DNA from 3 places in the Kaistia sp. SLG-1 genome. Region 1 is predicted to be linked to each of the others. Evidence: predicted binding sites of a transcription regulator. Region 1 holds the regulator's gene; each other region holds the start of a gene.
The links. Region 1 encodes LexA, which represses DNA repair genes until DNA is damaged. Its sites were predicted from a motif close to TGTTCNNNNTGTGTTCNG; they were not measured.
Positions count from the first base shown of each region.

Region 1 (5,789 bases):
CCGCGCCGGCGCCGCGTCGGACGTATAACGGAATTCCCGCACCAGGCCGCGCATCGTATCGGTCCAGACGGCCTCGGGATGCCAGAACTTGCCCTTATCGTATTGCTGCGACGTCTCGTACGAGCCCGGCTTGCCGCCGAACACGGCATAGGCGCGGGTGAACCCCGCCCCCAGCAACGTCATCAGGACGACAGCCGCCACGAGTGCATAGATCACGCGCCACCTCCGCATGCGTCGCTCACGAGGGTTGCGTCGTTCACGAGGCGGCGACGGCATCGCAAAGCCGGACGATCATGTTGCAGAGGATCTCGCGATCGTCCGCCAATTCCTTGAAGCCCCGGATCGCGGCGACCATCATCTGGCCCGTCAGATCCGGCTCCGCCCTGCCCGCGTCGACGAGAACTTCCGAGACCATCCGCCCGAACACGATGTGGCTGCGCCGCACCGGCTCGAAGCTGATGTCGAACATGTCCCTGGCGTCCGGGTTGGCCCGGACCAGGTCGAAGCCTTCCAGCGCCCAGGACAGGCAGACATGCCGGAGCTTTGACGCCAGGTCCGGCTCACGCGGGATTTCCTCGGCGAGCTGCGCCAGCTTTCGCGAGACGATGAGATCGATGACCGCGCCGAAGACGTCCCGCTTCTGCAGGAAGCTCGCATAGAGCGTCGGCCGCGAAATGCCGGCGGCGGCGGCGATGTCGCTCATGGTGGTGCGCGCCAGGCCATAGCGGATGAACACCTCGCTCGCGGCCTCGGCAATCTGCTGACGCCGGTCGGCATCGGATCGGGTCTTGGTTTCGGTCATGGATTTTACATATCAACAAAAATTGTAAATTACAATAGGTAGCGGTCGGGGCTGCCGGATCGCCCATGGGTTGAGTCCCGAGCGCCGGTGGTCCGGGCCGGCTGTCCGAGGCCCGGCTCGCCGATCGTGCCGAAAGAGCCCGCGAACCGCGCGAATCGAGCCGGGAAATCGCATCGCGACACACCGGTGATCGACCATCCGCGCATCCCGCTGATCGCCTCGTGATTTGACAAAAATACCAAAAACGTTAAATCGTAAAGGCGATCCCCACCCCTTCAACATCGCTTCGAGGCTCGTCATGACGACTTCCAAGGTTTGGTTCATCACCGGCGCGAGCCGCGGCTTCGGGCGCATCTGGGTCGAGGCGGCGCTTGCCCGCGGCGACAGTGTCGCGGCGGCCGTGCGCAAGACTGCCGCCCTCGACGATCTGGCGCGGCAATATCCCGACACGCTCCAGGTGCTGTCGCTCGACGTCACCGACCGTGACGGCGTCGCCCGGGCCGTCGCCGAGGCGGCGGCGCGCTTCGGCCGCCTCGACGTCGTGCTCAACAATGCCGGCCATGGCTGCATGGGCGCGGTCGAGGAAGTCGCCGCGGAAGACGTCCGCGCCACCTTCGAGACCAACGTCTTCGGCTCGCTCTGGGTGATCCAGGCGGCGCTGCCGCTGCTGCGCGCGCAGGGCTTCGGCCACATCCTGCAGATGTCGAGCGTGGCGGGCGTCGTCGCCCTGCCGACGGCCGGCATCTATGAAGGCGCCAAGTTCGCGGTCGAGGGCATCGTCGAGGCGCTCGCCGGCGAAGTCGAACGGTTCGGCATCAAGGTGACCCTGATCGAGCCGGCCGGCTACGCCACCAGCTTCCTCGAGGGCCCGACGATGAAGCAGGCGACGGAGATCCCCGCCTACAATGTCGTCCGCGAGGAGCTCGCCGAGCGCCTCACCGCCGACCAGCTCGGCGATCCCCGCGCCACGGTGCCGGCGATCCTGAAGCTCGTCGATTCCGACAAGCCGCCGCTCCGGCTGATCCTCGGCGACCTGCTGCCGCTGGTCAAAGACATCTACGCCGACCGCATCCGCACCTGGGAGTCCTGGGAAGACGTCTCCAAGGCGGCGCTCCGCCTCTGATCCGCTTCGTCGCGGCCCGGACTCCTCCCGTCCGGGCCGCGAGCCGCCGATCCTCTCCAACCATGCATGAGTGCCAGACCATGACGCAGTCCGCAGGCCGGTTCACGGGCCAGACGATCATCGTGACCGGAGCCGGCGCCGGCATCGGCCGCGCCACGGCGCTTCGCCTCGCCGCCGAAGGCGCGCGGGTCCTCGCCGCCGACATCTCGGCCGACAACCTCGAAAGCCTGGCGCAACAGGCGCCGGCCGGAAGCGTCGTCGCCGTGGTCGGTGACCTGACCGAGCAGTCCTTCATCGACACCCTCGCCGCCGCCAGCGACGGCAGGATCGACGGCGTGGCGAACATTGCCGGCATCACTGACGGCTGGCTGCCGCCGGCCGAGATGGACGACGCCACCTGGCACAAGGTGTTCGAATTGAACCTGACGGCGCCGATGCGGCTCGCCCGCGCGGTGCTGCCGCAGATGCTCGCCCGCGGCAAAGGCAATTTCGCCTTCGTCTCGTCCGAGGCCAGTTTCCGCTCGTCGCTGTCGGGCGTCGCCTATACCAGCTCGAAGCACGGCCTGAACGGCCTGGCGAAATCGATCGCCTTCTACTACGGCACCAAGGGCATCCGCTCCAACGTCGTCGCGCCGGGCGGCGTCAAGACGGGCATGGATACGCGGTTCCGTTCGGACTATGCCAAGGAGATCACGGCCCCGATCCTTGAGACCGCGCCGCCGTCGGTGGAGCCCGACATCATCGTCCACTCCATCCTCTGGCTTCTCTCGGACGACTCGCCGAACATCAACGGCGTCATCCTGCCCTGCGACGGCGGCTGGACGACGATGTAGTCGGGATCCCGGCCGCCCACGCTCAAACCGGAGCCCCGGTTCTCGATGCCGGAGGCGGACGACGATCGCCCGCCTTCGTCCCGCGATCGCGCGTCCAGCGCCGCCCAGCGATCGCGCTCCTGCCGCGCTGCCTTGCGGAACGCATGGGGAACAGTTATTCTGTTCGCGTTTTGTACCTTGACGATTCTGTCGTCCCCCTTGGCAAGGCCCGCAGCGCGAGATCACCATGCTCACTCGGAAGCAGTATGAACTTCTCCTGTTCATCAACGAGCGACTGAAGGAAGCAGGCGTCCCTCCCTCTTTCGATGAAATGAAGGACGCGCTCGACCTGCGCTCCAAGTCCGGCATCCATCGCCTGATCAAGGCGCTGGAGGAACGTGGCTTCATCCGCCGCCTGCCCAACCGGGCCCGCGCGCTGGAGGTCGTCCGCCTCCCCGAGACGATGACGCCGACCCTGGCGCGGCCGAAGAAGCAGGCCTTCTCGCCGAGCGTGATCGAGGGCAGCCTCGGCCGGGTCCGCCCGGTCGAAGAAATGCCGGATCTCGCACAGCCCGTCATTATCCCGGTGATGGGCCGCATCGCCGCCGGCGTGCCGATCTCGGCCATCCAGACGCAGAGCCATTCGATCTCCGTTCCGCCGGAAATGCTGCGCGCCGGCGAGCATTTCGCGCTCGAAGTGCGCGGCGATTCGATGATCGAGGCCGGCATCCTCGACGGCGACACCGTGCTCATCCGCAAGAGCGACAATGCCGATTCCGGCGACATCGTCGTCGCGCTGGTCGACGAGGAAGAGGCGACGCTGAAGCGGCTCCGCCGCAAGGGCGCGTCGATCGCGCTCGAAGCCGCCAACCCGGCCTATGAGACGCGCATCTTCGGACCCGACCGGGTCCGCATTCAGGGCAAGCTGGTCGGCTTGCTCCGCACCTACTGATCGTCCGGCCCCGGCTCGTAGCGCGGCATCCACGGCCGGCGCACCGGGGCATAGGCGGTCAGGACCTCGAAGCGGTCGGCAAGCTGGATCGGACGCAGTCCGGCTTCGGATTGCGTCTCGACGTTTGTCGGCGGGAGGATGTCTTCATCCTCGGCACTGCGCTCGATTTCGGCATCGCGCTCCTGGAAAGCGTTCTCTTTGGCATCGCCCTGGTCGGCAGAGCGCCGCTCGGGATCGCGCGCTTCGGCAGTGCGCTCTCGAGCCAGGCGCTCTCGTGCATAGCGCTCCGGCGGAGCGGCCTGGGGGACATTGGACAATTCGGTTTGGGCCGGCGCGGACAGGACAGGGACGGGTTCCGCCGCTCCAAGCCGGGAAGCCCCCTCGCCTGCACTCGCCAAAGCCTCGTGATCAACGCGCCCCAACGCAATGACTGACCTTTGCCGGTCGGGAGGCAGCGTGCCCGGCGCGGCTCCGGCTTCGGTTCCAGACGCCTCGGCAGCGGCAAGATCCCCGACATCCGTCGCGTCGGCGGCGCGGCTCTCCGTTTCATCGTCCCGAGCTGGCGGCAGAGCCGTCCCGCCGCCGGGGATGACCGCCTCGGCGGTCACGGAGGCCGCCGCCGTATTGGACGTGCGCGGATCGGCGGGAAGGTATCCGTCAGCTGGGGCGATCGGAGCATTCGACGCGATTGGCTCGTCCGGGGCGGTCGGGCCGTTCGGGGCGGTAGCCTTGGCCGGCTCCGCCGGGGCGGCCGGATCGGCCAGCCCCTCCATCGAATCGGCTAAAATCCCCTCGCGCTGGATCAGGGCGATCGAGCCGGCGCGGCGGAGCGCATGCCGGTCGAGGACGGCCGTGTGCAGGCCGCAGCTTGCCGGCACTGCGAGCGGGCTGACGATCAGCACCGCGCGGCGGCAATCCTCTTCAAACGCGGAGCGGTCGAGCGCCAGCGCCACCAGGCCGCCATCCGGCAGCCGGCCGACGCAGCCGGAGGCGTCGCATCCGCCGGCCTGCACGACGCCGGGAAGCGCCGCGTCGCGCGGATCGCCGTCCGAGCGCAGCCAGATATCGGTGACGAAGCGGTCCTGCTTGCGGGCGACGATCGAATGGCGGCCGTCCTCGCCGCGCAGCGCGATCTGGCGGCCGTCGGCGCTGACGAGCAGGCCTGGCCGCGCCGGATAGAGCGCCAGGGCGGCGCCGAGGACCATCGGCGCCAGCCCGGCGAGCCGCCAGCGCTCGCGCCAGAGCGCCAGCCAGGCGAAGCCGGCGATGAAGATGAGAAGGGCCGTGGCGCTCGGCATGGCGGCGCCGCCCGATTGCCCGGACCATTCGCTGACCTTGGCGGCGACGACGAGCATGCCGTCGATGCCCCAGCCGACGATGGCGAGCGGCGGCGCTTCCAGCCCGAACGGCATGAGGAGCACGGCGATCAGCGCCGCCGGCATGACGAGGAAATCGGTCAGCGGCATCGCCGCGACATTGGCGAGGATCGAGAGCGGCGCCATGCGCTGGAAGTGATAGAGCGCGAAGGGCGTCGTCCCGAGCCCGCCGAGGAGCGAGGTCACCACCATGCCGCCGCCGAATAGCAGCAGTCGCCGCGAGAGGAGCGCGGCGCGGCCTCGCGGCAGCGTTGCGTTCGTCGCCAGGCGCCGCCGATGCCGCTCGGCCATGAGCTCGAAGCCGGCGACGAGCGCCACGGTGGCGGCGAACGACATCTGGAAGCTGGCCGAAAGGATGCTCTCCGGCGTCACGGCGAGCACGACCAGCCCGGCGAGCGCGACGTTGCGCATCGAGATCGCCCGCCGGTCGGCCAGGATGGCGAGGAAGGCGATCGAGGTCATGACGAAGGAGCGCTGCGCCGCGACATCGAGACCGGAGATCAGCAGGTAGAAGCCGCTGAGAAGGAGCGCGGCGATGGCAGCCCATTTCTTGATCGGCCGCCGGAGCGCCAGCGCCGGCACCAAAGCGAGCCCTGCCCGGACGGCCCAATAGATCGCGCCGGAGACGAGCGCCATGTGCAGGCCGGAGACGGAAAGGATGTGAGCGAGCCCCGACAGGCGCAGCTCGTCCTCCGTCTTTTCCGAAAGCCCGCCGGCATCGCCG
Region 1 covers NZ_AP048544.1:3,046,777-3,052,565, forward strand. The annotation lists gene AC6HZP_RS13805 (MBL fold metallo-hydrolase) at 1-216, opposite strand, end outside; gene AC6HZP_RS13810 (TetR/AcrR family transcriptional regulator) at 257-802, opposite strand; gene AC6HZP_RS13815 (SDR family NAD(P)-dependent oxidoreductase) at 1,101-1,925, shown strand; gene AC6HZP_RS13820 (SDR family NAD(P)-dependent oxidoreductase) at 2,006-2,758, shown strand; gene lexA (transcriptional repressor LexA) at 2,985-3,689, shown strand; gene AC6HZP_RS13830 (ComEC/Rec2 family competence protein) at 3,683-5,789, opposite strand, start outside.

Region 2 (5,789 bases), 1.6 Mb from region 1:
TCGCGACGACGGGCGCCTTGGGCGGGGCCGGGCGACGGTCCAGGCGATAGCCCAGCGACTTCAGCACGCCGGCGAAATCCTCGCCCGAGCAGCCGAGCAGCGAGGTCATCGAAACGGTGATGGTGAAGCCATTGCCGTCGACGGCGCCCTCGGGCGGCACGAGATTGTCGGAAGTCGGCTTCCAGGCGATCAGCGGCCGGATGATGTCGGCCAGCCGCTCCAGGATGTCGATGCGGACGGCGCGGTTGCCGGCGATGCGATAGCCGACGACGCGGTAGAGCGGGCGGGCGAAGCTCGCGTCGACCGGAACCGTGGTGCGGCCGGTGGCGGAGAGCTGCGGCAGTTCGGCGAGGCCCGGCGCGTCGAGGCCGTGGTTCTTCAGCGCCCACAGCATGGCGTTGAGGGCGCTCGGCGCCGGCTTCAGCAGGGCCGGCACGTAGATGTGGTAGGCGCCGAAGCGCACGCCGAGCTTGCGCAGGCCCGAGCGGGCCTCCTGGTCCAGCGCCTTGATCTCCTCGGCGATCTCCGAGCGCTCCAGCACGCCCTGGCCTTCGACGATACGGAAGGCGATGCCGCGCGCCGGCGCCGAGAGCTCGATGCCTGCCAGCAGCTCGAACAGCGGCTTCAAAAGCGTCTCGACATGGCTCTTCAGCCAGATGTCGACGCGGTCCTGCACGCGCTCGCGCGACGGGCCGGTCAGCCCCTCATCGGCGAGCAGCACCAGGCGCGGCCGGAGCGCGTCGTCGGTCGCGACGATGCGGGCGACCGGGGCGCCGAGCCAGCGCAGCGTGCCGTCGGTCGACAGCACGAATTCGGGATTGGGGGCGTTGCCGATCTTCTCGGCGCGGCGTTCGATCTCGCCGGCGAGCGCCTTCTGGGCCACGGCGGCGATCGCCTTGGCGTCCGGGCCGTCGGCCTGGGGATCGGGCGTGAAGCGGAAACCCTGCAGGCTTCCGACATGCTGTCCCTCGACCAGCACATCGCCGGAGGTCGTGATTTCTGCTTCGAGCATGGCGTTTTCTCTGAGCCGCTTCATCAGTACACTTGTGCGCCGGTCCACGAAACGCTGAGTCAGCCTCTCGTGGAGCGCATCGGAAAGTCGATCCTCTATAGCGCGCGTGCGCTCCTGCCAATGGCGAGGATCCTTAAGCCAGTTAGGCCGGTTTGCCGCAAAGGTCCATGTTCTTATGTGTGCAATGCGGTTGGCGAGGGTATCGATATCGCCATCTGTGCGATCTGCAAAGGCGACCTGACGCTGAAACCAGTCGTCCGGCACCGCGCCGTCGCGGGCGACGAAGGTGAAAATGTCGCCGACGATCTCGGCATGGTTGGCCGGCGCGATGCGCCGATAGTCCGGCGTCTGGCAGATGTCCCAGAGCAGTTCGATGCGCTCGCGCCGGTTGGCCAGCGCCCGGATGCCGGGGTCGCGACTGACGATTTCCAGCACCGTGACGTCCTCGGCCGGCGGCGCCTTTGACAGGCCTTCATGGCCCGGCGGACGCTCCAGACTGGCGCGAAGGCTATCGATCGTGCGGAAATCGAGCGCGCGATTGCGCCATTGCAGGGTGCGGACCGGGGCGAACTGGTGGCTCTCGAGCGCCTCGACCAACTCGTCCTCGAACGGGTCGACCTGGCCGGTGACGCCAAATGTGCCGTCGCGCGTATGGCGTCCGGCGCGGCCGGCGATCTGGCCGAGCTCGGCCGCCGTCAGCCGGCGATACTGGAATCCGTCGAACTTGCGCTCCTGCGCGAAGGCGACATGATCGACGTCGAGATTGAGGCCCATGCCGATGGCGTCGGTGGCGACGAGAAAATCGACATCGCCCGACTGATAAAGTTCCACCTGTGCGTTTCGCGTCCGTGGGCTGAGCGAGCCGAGCACCACCGCGGCGCCACCGCGCTGGCGGCGAATCAGTTCGGCGATCGCGTAAACCTCGTCGGCCGAGAAGGCGACGACGGCGGTGCGGCGGGGCAGGCGGGTGATCTTCTTCGAGCCGGCATAGGTCAGCATCGACATGCGCGGCCGGGTGATGACGTTGATCCCGGGCAGCAGCTTTTCCAGGATGCCGCGCATGGTGGCGGCGCCGAGCAGCAGCGTCTCGTCGCGGCCGCGCAGGTTGAGCAGCCGGTCGGTGAAGACATGGCCGCGGTCGAGATCGGCGGCGAGCTGGATCTCGTCGATCGCCAGGAAGGACGCGTCAGTGTGGGAGGGCAGGGCCTCGACCGTGCAGATGCGGTAGCGCGGATGCGGCGGGATGATCTTCTCTTCGCCGGTGATCAGCGCGACAGCGTTGGCGCCGACCCGCGCCACGACGCGGCCATAGACCTCGCGGGCGAGCAGGCGGAGCGGCAGGCCGATGACGCCGGACGAATGGGCGAGCATGCGCTCGATCGCCAGATGCGTCTTGCCGGTATTGGTCGGACCCAAGACGGCAGTGACGTTGCGCCCGCCCGCTCCGGCGCCTGTAGCTTTCGACCGTTCATTCATCGTGCGGGCAGTCTCACCATTCCAACGCTTCGGACCTTGCCCCTGTATCATGTCGAAACAATGGGGTGCCGGATCCAATCCTGCAGACGGGCTCCGATTAAACCTTGGAACCTTTCTGGAACAAACGATGTCCGAATCACTGACTCGCGGAAAATCGCGTTCTGTTCACCACCATATATGTGCGGCGCGGCGGGAACCGCCACGAAATAGTGCCATGCAAAAGCCTGCGCCCGCCTGACATCCGGCCGGGACGTTAACCTTTGCGGGAGCCGCGCGAAACAAGCGGGTTACCAAAACGTCAATTCGATCAAGGGGAAGCCATCGCCGGCCGTTAACGATTCGACCGAATCCGGAACGGAGCATGGACGAATCGCCGGCGAATCGGAGTTCCGGGTTCGTGCCCACGACAGGTGGTGGGTTTTGCCCGTTCAGCCACGAGGTATCGCAGCGATCGGGACAGTGGGTTCGGGAGGTTGGTGGCGTGGTGTGGCGGCGCGCTAACAAATTGGGGGGCGGCTGTTCCAATTCGAGACAATGGGGCGGGAACTCAAAAGCCACCCCAAAACACGGTCCAGACCGGGTACTCGAGGAGCGTCGCGCGATATTAGACCGACCCGACTTCTTCGATGCCGCACGCCTTCAGAAATTCGAACGTCAGATCATAAAAATCCGGCTGTCTTGTCTCATCCTCAGAGGAGCCCTTGGGTACGAAGATAATCATGCCTTGGCGCGCGCGGGTTAGCAAAACGCGATAGGCGTTGGCCAAATAGGCGCGCCGGACCTCCTCATTGACGCTCTGCCAACTCGTGCCGCGAAAGCGATAGTGCTTCCAGCTCTGCGGGCCTTGCCGCAAGTCGGCGTCCCAGCACACAGCCGTCCAATCCAGTTCCAAGCCCTGGATATCAAACTCGGTCGCTACCTCCTCGAGGTAGTAGGAGGAGCGGACGTCGTCCTTGTCGTTGAGGAACCAGTTGGCTGGATCAATGTCGGCTTTGACGTGCAAGCCTTCTGGCTTGAGGCGCATGGCGCCGGATGAAGCGACCAGTCCAATACGTTCCGAGCCGCGGGCCTGCGCGCGTAGCCAGCGGCGCGCCATGTTGAGGTCGCGCGTCAGAGCGAGGGGGTAATTGGTCAGACCGCCCTTTAGGTTCCGGGCTCGGCTTGCGTCCCCGTCGAGAACCGCGCCGACAAATTCCGAGAGCTTTTCGGCGCGATACGAGCGGATCGAGACCGCTAAATGCAGGTCTTCGACAATGGTCGCGTCGCGCCCTCTCAGCTTGGCACCGAGGTCCTGTCCCCAGCTATAATTCGGGTGGGTGAGGTGGCCAGAATGATAGATGCGCCATTCGGGGAAGCGTTTCTGCAGCGCGTTGAACCACTCCACCAAGCCGGCTTCGCCCGTGTTAATCTCTTGTCCGCCGCCAATCAGGCAGATGATCGTGGCCCAGTCGGACCGGCGATCCATGACGCTGATCAGGAACTCCGGCTCTGACCAATCAAACGTGGGATAGCCGCGCTTCTGCTTCATGAATGCCGAGGCATGCTCCTGATTCCAGGCTCGCTGTGCCTCGTCAAAAACCACCACATGTTCGATCGGAGGCTTGTTGCTGCGTAGGCCTTCATCTCGGAAATGATGAATGTTCTGGACAAAGGCGCTCACCCGTTTGAGAGCGGCGCTTTTGTTGACTGGCGCGCCTCGCGCCTTCGAGCGGTTGACCTCGTCTCGCGCCAACGCTTCTCGCAGGACGGTGACGAGGGGCCCATTCCCCGACAAGAAAACCGCGTGCTCTTCGGCGGCTTCGGCCGTCTGGGTCGAGATATCCAGTCCCGCCAGCGTCTTTCCCGCGCCTGGAACGCCGGTGACAAAGCAAATGGACTTATGCGAGTGGGTGCGCGCCTGGTGGATGATTGCCCTTAGAGCCCTGGTCGTGAGGGTTAGGTTCTTCGCGCCGGCGTCGGAGCGCGAAATCTCCTCGACATTGTGGCCCTGGTAGAGCGCTTGAGCGGCTTCGATGATGGTCGGCGTCGGCCGATACCCGCCTTCTGCCCAAGGCATCTCGATTTCGGCCTGTGCAACATCGCTAACCCCTGGGCCGTAGCGTGACGCAGGGCGCCGATCCTGAACCACGCGCTCGATAAGAGCTGCCAGATCGTTGCCATTGGAGAAGAGCGGCTGGGCTATCTGATCCTTGAACCAGATTTCGTCCTTGTGGACCGCTGGTGCGGCGGTGGCGACGAGAATCGGAACGATCGGCTTGTCGTGGCTGTGCTCATGGAAGTTTTTGAGATCCAGAGCGTAGTCGAGGACCTGATCTATGGCGCCGCGGTCATAAGTCCGAGCCCCGACCTTGTACTCAATCACAAAAACCACGCCGGCATAGTGAATGATCGTGTCGACCCGCTTGCCCATGCGTGGGATCGCGAATTCTAGATAGACTTCGCCTGCGGTAAAAAGGGCGAACTGCTCCTGCAGGTGGGCTATTTGATAGGCCCAGGCATTCGTTTGTTGGATCTCTAGGCTGAAGCTGTGCGCTTTGGCGAGTTCGCCAAGGATCGAGCTTTCTGTGTCCGCAACGAACTCAGGAATGGATCGGCTATAGTAGGATCTGCGGATCATTCCGTGTTCGCTATTGCCTGCGGGGAATTTGACCCACTACTCGGCAATTCGCGATGACGAATAATGTTGATACAATTCGTATGGGTAAAAATATAATTTTTTACTATCAACCCGAGCAGCGCCGACCGCGGAGCACCCGGAGTCTTCGATCGTCTTGGAGGCTACGGTGGCCTAAAACCCTCAAGGCCTTAAGCGACCTGCGCGGACGGTAGCTAGGGCAAGCTGCCGCCTTCGCTACTCCGCCGAGGCGCGCTGGGTTTCGGCCTCGCCGACGAAGCGGGAGGCGTGGATGATCAGCATGCCGACTTCGGTGCCGATCTGCAGGCGGTAGGGGATCATCACGCCGAGCGGCTCGACCGGCGCCAGCCAGACCTCGAGAGCCTTGTTGTTTTCCATGTATTCGATCGCCTCGCGCGTCGGCCGGTGGCCGGCGACGGGGACATAGCGGGCGCCGCAGACGATGACCGTGCCCTTGTAGGAGCCGGCCTGGCCGTCCACCTCGGCCGTGCCCTTGTAGTATAGCTTGACGTCGAAGCGCTGCCAGCCGTCGAAGACCGGAACGGTGCGGTTGCAGGCGCCGGCCGTGCTGCCGTTCTTCATCGGCACGATCATGGCGCTCAGGGGATCGAAGATGTTGCGCATGTGCTGCGGCAGCAGCGGCACGCGGTCGGCCTTCTTGGCGAG
Region 2 covers NZ_AP048544.1:4,606,724-4,612,512, reverse strand. The annotation lists gene AC6HZP_RS21430 (helicase-related protein) at 1-2,488, opposite strand, end outside; gene AC6HZP_RS21425 (DUF2075 domain-containing protein) at 3,093-5,105, opposite strand; gene AC6HZP_RS21420 (DUF3108 domain-containing protein) at 5,340-5,789, opposite strand, start outside.
Region 2: AC6HZP_RS21430 (helicase-related protein) is a predicted target of LexA. The motif match lies at 2,594-2,611, and genes of this name have one in related genera.

Region 3 (5,789 bases), 2.6 Mb from region 1:
GCCAAGGCCCGCTTCAACATCCGCTTCAACGACCAGTGGACGCGCGACACGCTGGAAGCCTGGCTCACCAGCCGGCTGGAAGAGGCCGCGCGCGGCACCATCGAGTTCGAGCTCGATCTCGTGCCCGGCGGCAGCGACAGCTTCCTGACGCACTCGGAGACGCTGATCGGCACGCTCTCCGGCGCCATCGAGCGGTCAACGGGGCGCCAGCCGGCGCTTTCGACCAGCGGCGGCACCTCCGACGCGCGCTACATCAAGGACTATTGCCCGGTGATCGAGTTCGGCCTCGTCGGCCAGACCATGCACCAGATCGACGAGCGCGTCGCCATTGCCGATCTCGCAATCCTGAAGGATATCTATCGCGGCTTCCTCGATCAGTATTTCGCGTAAGGTGGCGGCGGGATGATCAACTCCCAGACATCCGGCGCGCTTCTGGGCGCGCTGGAATTCTTCCTCGGCCGGCGCGAGGGACTGCGGCGCTTTGATTTCAGCCTGGACGGTTTCTGGCGCTCCTTCAGCGCCATCCTCTACGTCCTGCCCTTCTTCGCCATCAACATCGCCGTCGAGCATCGCCTGCGGGCGCCCGACGTCATGGTGACGGGGCCGTCCGACGGGCTGTTCGTGCTGTCGCGGCTGCTCGATCTCGGCCTGGACTGGGTGATGATGCCGCTGCTGCTGGCCGCCTTCGCCAAGAACCTCGGCATCACGCGGACCTACGCGTCCTATATCGTCGTGCGCAACTGGGCGTCCGTCGTCATGTCGGCGCCGCAGGCGCTGATCGCGCTATTGACCGGCCTCGGCCTGATCCCGCTCGAATTCGCCGCCGTGCTGTCGCTCGCCGTCGTCGGCGTGATGCTGCGCTATCACTACCAGATCGTTGGCGCGACGCTCGGCGGCTCGGTCGCCTTCCGGGCAGGCCTCGTCGGCGCGGACCTCGCCCTAAGCCTCATCCTCAGCGGCATCTTCAGCAATCTGTTCGGCGCCTGAGCCGTAGTCGACCTGGACCAGGTAGAGCCCGCCGGGCGGCGCCACCGGGCCGCAGGCCTTGCGGTCGCGCGCCTCGAGCACATCGCCGACGCGCTCGAACGGCCACTTGCCTTCGCCGACCTTCTTCAGCGTGCCGACCATCGACCGCACCTGGTTGTGCAGGAAGGAACGGGCGGAGACGCCGAACAGGACGTGATCGCCCTCGCGGGTGATCTCGATCCGTTCCAGCGTCTTCATCGGGCTCTTGGCCTGGCAATCGGCCGAGCGGAAAGTGGTGAAATCATGCCAGCCGAGCAGCAGGTTCGCCGCCCGCTGCATCGCCTCGATGTCGAGGTACTTGCGCACGTCCCAGACGCGGTTGATCTCCAGCGCGGCGGGCGCACGTCGATCGAGGACGCGGTAGATGTAATGCCGCTTGACGGCCGAGCGCCGCGCGTCGAAATCGTCCGGCACCGGTTCGGCCTCGATCACCGCGATCGGCTCGGGGCGCAGTTGGGCGTTCATCGCGTCGCGAATGCGCAGACCCGTCCAATGGCCGGAAAGATCGAAATGCGCCACCTGGCCGGTCGCATGCACGCCGGAATCGGTGCGGCCGGCGCCGAAGGTCAGGGCCGCCTCGCCGGAAAAGCGCTCGATCGCACCTTCCAGCGATTGCTGCACCGACGGCGCATTGGCCTGTCGCTGCCAGCCGGAGTAAGGCGTGCCGTCATATTCGATCAGGAGCTTGTAGCGGGGCATCGCCCGACCTAGCCGACGACGTCGCCGGGCGCAACCGCTGCTCCGCGCAAAAACTCCGTGGCGCGCAGCGGCTTGCCGCCGGCGCGCTGCACTTCGACCAGACGGACCGCGCCCTCGCCGCAGGCGATCGTCAGCTGATCGTCCAGCACGGCGCCGGGCGCGCCGGAGCCCTCGGCGCGGGTCGAGCGCAGGACCTTGACCCGCTCGACCTTGCCGCCGAGCGTCATCTCGCACCAGGCGCCGGGAAAGGGAGACAGGCCGCGAATGTGGTCATGGACCTGCTTCGCCGGCAGCGTCCAGTCGATCCGCGCCTCGCCCTTGTCGATCTTGGCGGCGTAGGTGACGCCCTCTTCCGACTGCGGCACGCTGTCGAGGCCGCCGCGCGAGGCGGCGGCGAGCGCGCGCACCATCAGATCGGCGCCGAGCCGCGCCAGCTTGTCGTGCAGGTCGCCGGTGGTGATGTCAGGCGCGATCGCAATCTTCTCCACCATGGCGACCGGACCGGTATCGAGGCCCGCTTCCATGCGCATGACCATGACGCCGGTCTCGGCGTCGCCGGCCATGATGGCGCGATGGATCGGCGCGGCGCCGCGCCAGCGCGGCAGCAGCGAGGCGTGCAGGTTGAGGCAGCCCTCGCGCGGCGCATCGAGGATCGGCTGCGGCAGGATCAGGCCGTAGGCGACCACCACGGCGACGTCGGCGTCGAGCGAGGCGAAGGCCTCCTGCTCGTCGGCGCCCTTCAGCGATTTCGGCGTGAAGACGGGAATGCCGAAGCGCTCCGCCGTCTCCTGCACGGGCGACTTGCGCTCGGCCATGCCGCGACCGGCCGGACGGGGCGGCTGCGAATAGACGGCGACGACCTCATGCCCCTGGCCGATGATCTCGACAAGCGTGGGCACGGAAAATTCGGGCGTGCCCATGAAGACGACGCGGAGGCTCATAGCTGCCTCACATCTCGTCGGGGGTGTGCGACTTGAATTCCGGCCGGATGCCGGTCTTGGCGGCCTTGACGAACTTCTTGATCACCATGTCGCGCTTCAGCCGCGACAGGTAGTCGATGAAGAGCTTGCCATCGAGATGGTCGATCTCGTGCTGCACGCAGGTGGCGAGGATGTCGTCCGCCTCGATTTCCTGCAGCTTGCCGTCACGATCGAGATAGCGGATCCGCACGGAAGCCGGGCGCTCGACCTCGGCATAATAGTCCGGAATCGACAGGCAGCCTTCCTCATAGACCGAGCGCGCGTCGGACGAGGTCAGGATCTCGGGATTGATCAGGAACAGCGGCGCGGGCTCGCTGCCCTCCTCGCGGCCGGAAACGTCGATGGTGACGACGCGGCGCGGCACGCCGACCTGGATCGCGGCGAGGCCGATGCCCGGCGCCTCGTACATCGTCTCCAGCATGTCGTCCATGAAGCGGAGCAGTTCGTCGTCGATGCGCTCGACCGGCTCGCTGACGAGCCTCAGCTTCGCGTCCGGCAGGGTGATGATGTCGAGTAGGGCCATGAAAACCTCGGATTGAGCCGTTTCAGATAAGAGATGCGGCCGGGGCGGTCAACGAGGAATGATGGACGGGGCCGCGAGGCACCTGCGCGCATGTTCTCGTTTTGATCTCGTCTTCGAGCCCGAATCTGTTATGAAGGCTGCATGCAGGACGTCCTCTTCATCGTCGGCGACAGGCCGATCACCGTGGCCATGCTGGTGCTGGCGGCGATCGCGCTCGGCGTCGCGTTGCTTTTCCTCGTCCTCCTCGTGGTCTGGCGCGGCGCGCGCCGGCGCGACCTCCTGGAATCGGATCAGGTCGTGCAGGGCGACGAACTGGAGCGCCGCATCGCCGAACTCGTCCGCATCCAGAGCGAGATGACCGGCCGCATGCAGACGATGGCGGAGGTCTTCGGCTCGCGGCAATCGGAGCTTCTGCAAGGTCTGTCGAACCGCATGGACGGGCTCGGCCACCGCATCGGCCAGACCATGGTCGAGTCGACCCGCCACACGCATGAAAACCTCGTCCGGCTGAACGAGCGCCTCGCCGTCATCGACACGGCGCAGCGCAACATCACCGAGCTTTCCAGCCAGGTGGTCGGCCTGCAGCACATCCTCGCCAACAAGCAGACGCGCGGCGCCTTCGGCCAGGCGCGGATGGAGGCGATCGTCCAGGACGGCCTGCCGATCGGCGGCTACCAGTTCCAGGCGACGCTCTCGAACGGCAACCGGCCGGATTGCGTCGTCGCCTTCCCGAACAATACGGCCGGGCTGGTCGTCGACGCCAAGTTCCCGCTCGAGGCGTGGAACGCGATCCGCGCCGCCGAGGGGCCGGAGCTGACCCGCGCGGCGGAGACGCAATTCCGCCGCGACGTGACCAAGCACCTGAAGGACATCGCCGAGCGCTACCTGATCCCCGGCGAGACGCAGGACACGGCCTTCATGTTCGTGCCGTCGGAATCGATCTTCGCCGACATCCACGAGCGCTTCGAGGATCTGGTCCAGTCGGCGCACCGGCTCAGGATCGTCATCGTCTCGCCGTCGCTTCTGATGCTGTCGATCCAGGTGATCCAGTCGGTGCTCAAGGATGCCGGCATGCGCGAGCAGGCGCATCTCATCCAGGGCGAGGTGATGAAGCTGATGGAGGATGTCGGCCGGGTGGACGAGCGCGTCCGCAAGCTGAAGACGCATTTCGACCAGGCATCGAAGGACATCGACGACATCCTGGTCTCGACCCGCAAGCTGACCGCGCGCGGCGCCAAGATCGAGGCGCTCGAATTCGGCGACGAAGGCTCGCCGGCCTATGACCGCCAGCCGGATCTCTTGGCGGGGGAATAGCCGGTCTAGCAACGAGGTTCCCCAGAGATCTGACTTCGCCCTCTCCCTGGGGGAGAGCTTCGTGCAACACCGCCTTCATCGTACTGATCGGATTCTGCAGCCCTCCGCCGTCATCCCGGCGAAGGCCGGGATCCAGACACTCAAGCCTGCGGCAATAAGGCGGAGCTAAAGGTTTCCTGGCCGGTGTTTATGGGCCCCGGCCTCCGCCGGGGCGACGGTGCCCTACCCATAAGCTTAGGCTGCATGGCGGCCCTCCCCATAAGGGGAGGGAGAGGTCAGTAGCCCCGCCCGTCCTTCAGGAACTCGATCTCTTCCGCCGTCGAGACGCGGCCGAGATCGGCGTTGCGGTGCGGGAAGCGGCCGAAGCTTCGAATGACGTCGCGATGCTTCTCGGCATAACCGAGGAAAGAGCGATAGGTCTCCTTGTCCGCCTCCGGCGCCTCGGCCAGGAGCGCCTCGTAGAGCTCGACCGAATAATCCTGGTCGGAGAGATCCTCGCTATGCTCGAAGGGCAGATAGAGGAAGACCCGTTCCATCGGCGTGAAGCGCTCGACGCCGCCCTCGATCAGCCGCCTTGCCGCCGCACGAGCACGCGCGTCATAGGCATAGGCGCGGGGATCCTCGCGAAAGAGATTGCGCGGAAACTGGTCGAGGAAGATGACGAGGCCAATGCCGGCGGCCGGCGGCAGCGTCTCGAACGGCCAATCCGTGTCGGCGACGGCGTCGAGATGATCGCCGAAGCGGGCGCGGCAGGCATCGTCGGTCGCATCGTGGCGCGAGAACCAGATCTGAACCTGTTCAGCCGGCACGTCGGTATTGGCGATCAGTTCCTCGAACCAGAAGCGATGCGCGTCGAGGAGGATCGCGGCGGATGTTTCGGACGGCATGTGTTTCCCCCGTGATGGCGAGCAGCTTCTCGCGAGCCCTCGGCAGGCGCGAGGACTTCTCCTTGGCGGCCCGCCCCTCAGAACGGCGTGCGGGCGCGGATGGCGGCGGCGAGCGTGCCCTCGTCGAGATAGTCGAGTTCGCCGCCGACCGGCACGCCATGCGCCAGCCGCGAAACCTTGACCGGGGTGCCGGTCAGGCGATCGGTGATGACATGCGCCGTGGTCTGGCCGTCGACCGTGGCGTTGACGGCCAGGATCACTTCCGACACCTCGCCGGTCGAGCAGCGCTGGACCAGGGACTCGATGTTCAGATCCTCGGGCCCGACACCGTCGAGCGGCGACAGCGTGCCGCCGAGGACG
Region 3 covers NZ_AP048544.1:458,769-464,557, reverse strand. The annotation lists gene dapE (succinyl-diaminopimelate desuccinylase) at 1-390, shown strand, start outside; gene AC6HZP_RS02120 (hypothetical protein) at 403-987, shown strand; gene truA (tRNA pseudouridine(38-40) synthase TruA) at 940-1,725, opposite strand; gene fmt (methionyl-tRNA formyltransferase) at 1,734-2,666, opposite strand; gene def (peptide deformylase) at 2,674-3,228, opposite strand; gene AC6HZP_RS02100 (DNA recombination protein RmuC) at 3,370-4,542, shown strand; gene AC6HZP_RS02095 (DUF924 family protein) at 4,818-5,429, opposite strand; gene recR (recombination mediator RecR) at 5,507-5,789, opposite strand, start outside.
Region 3: AC6HZP_RS02100 (DNA recombination protein RmuC) is a predicted target of LexA. The motif match lies at 3,320-3,337, and genes of this name have one in related genera.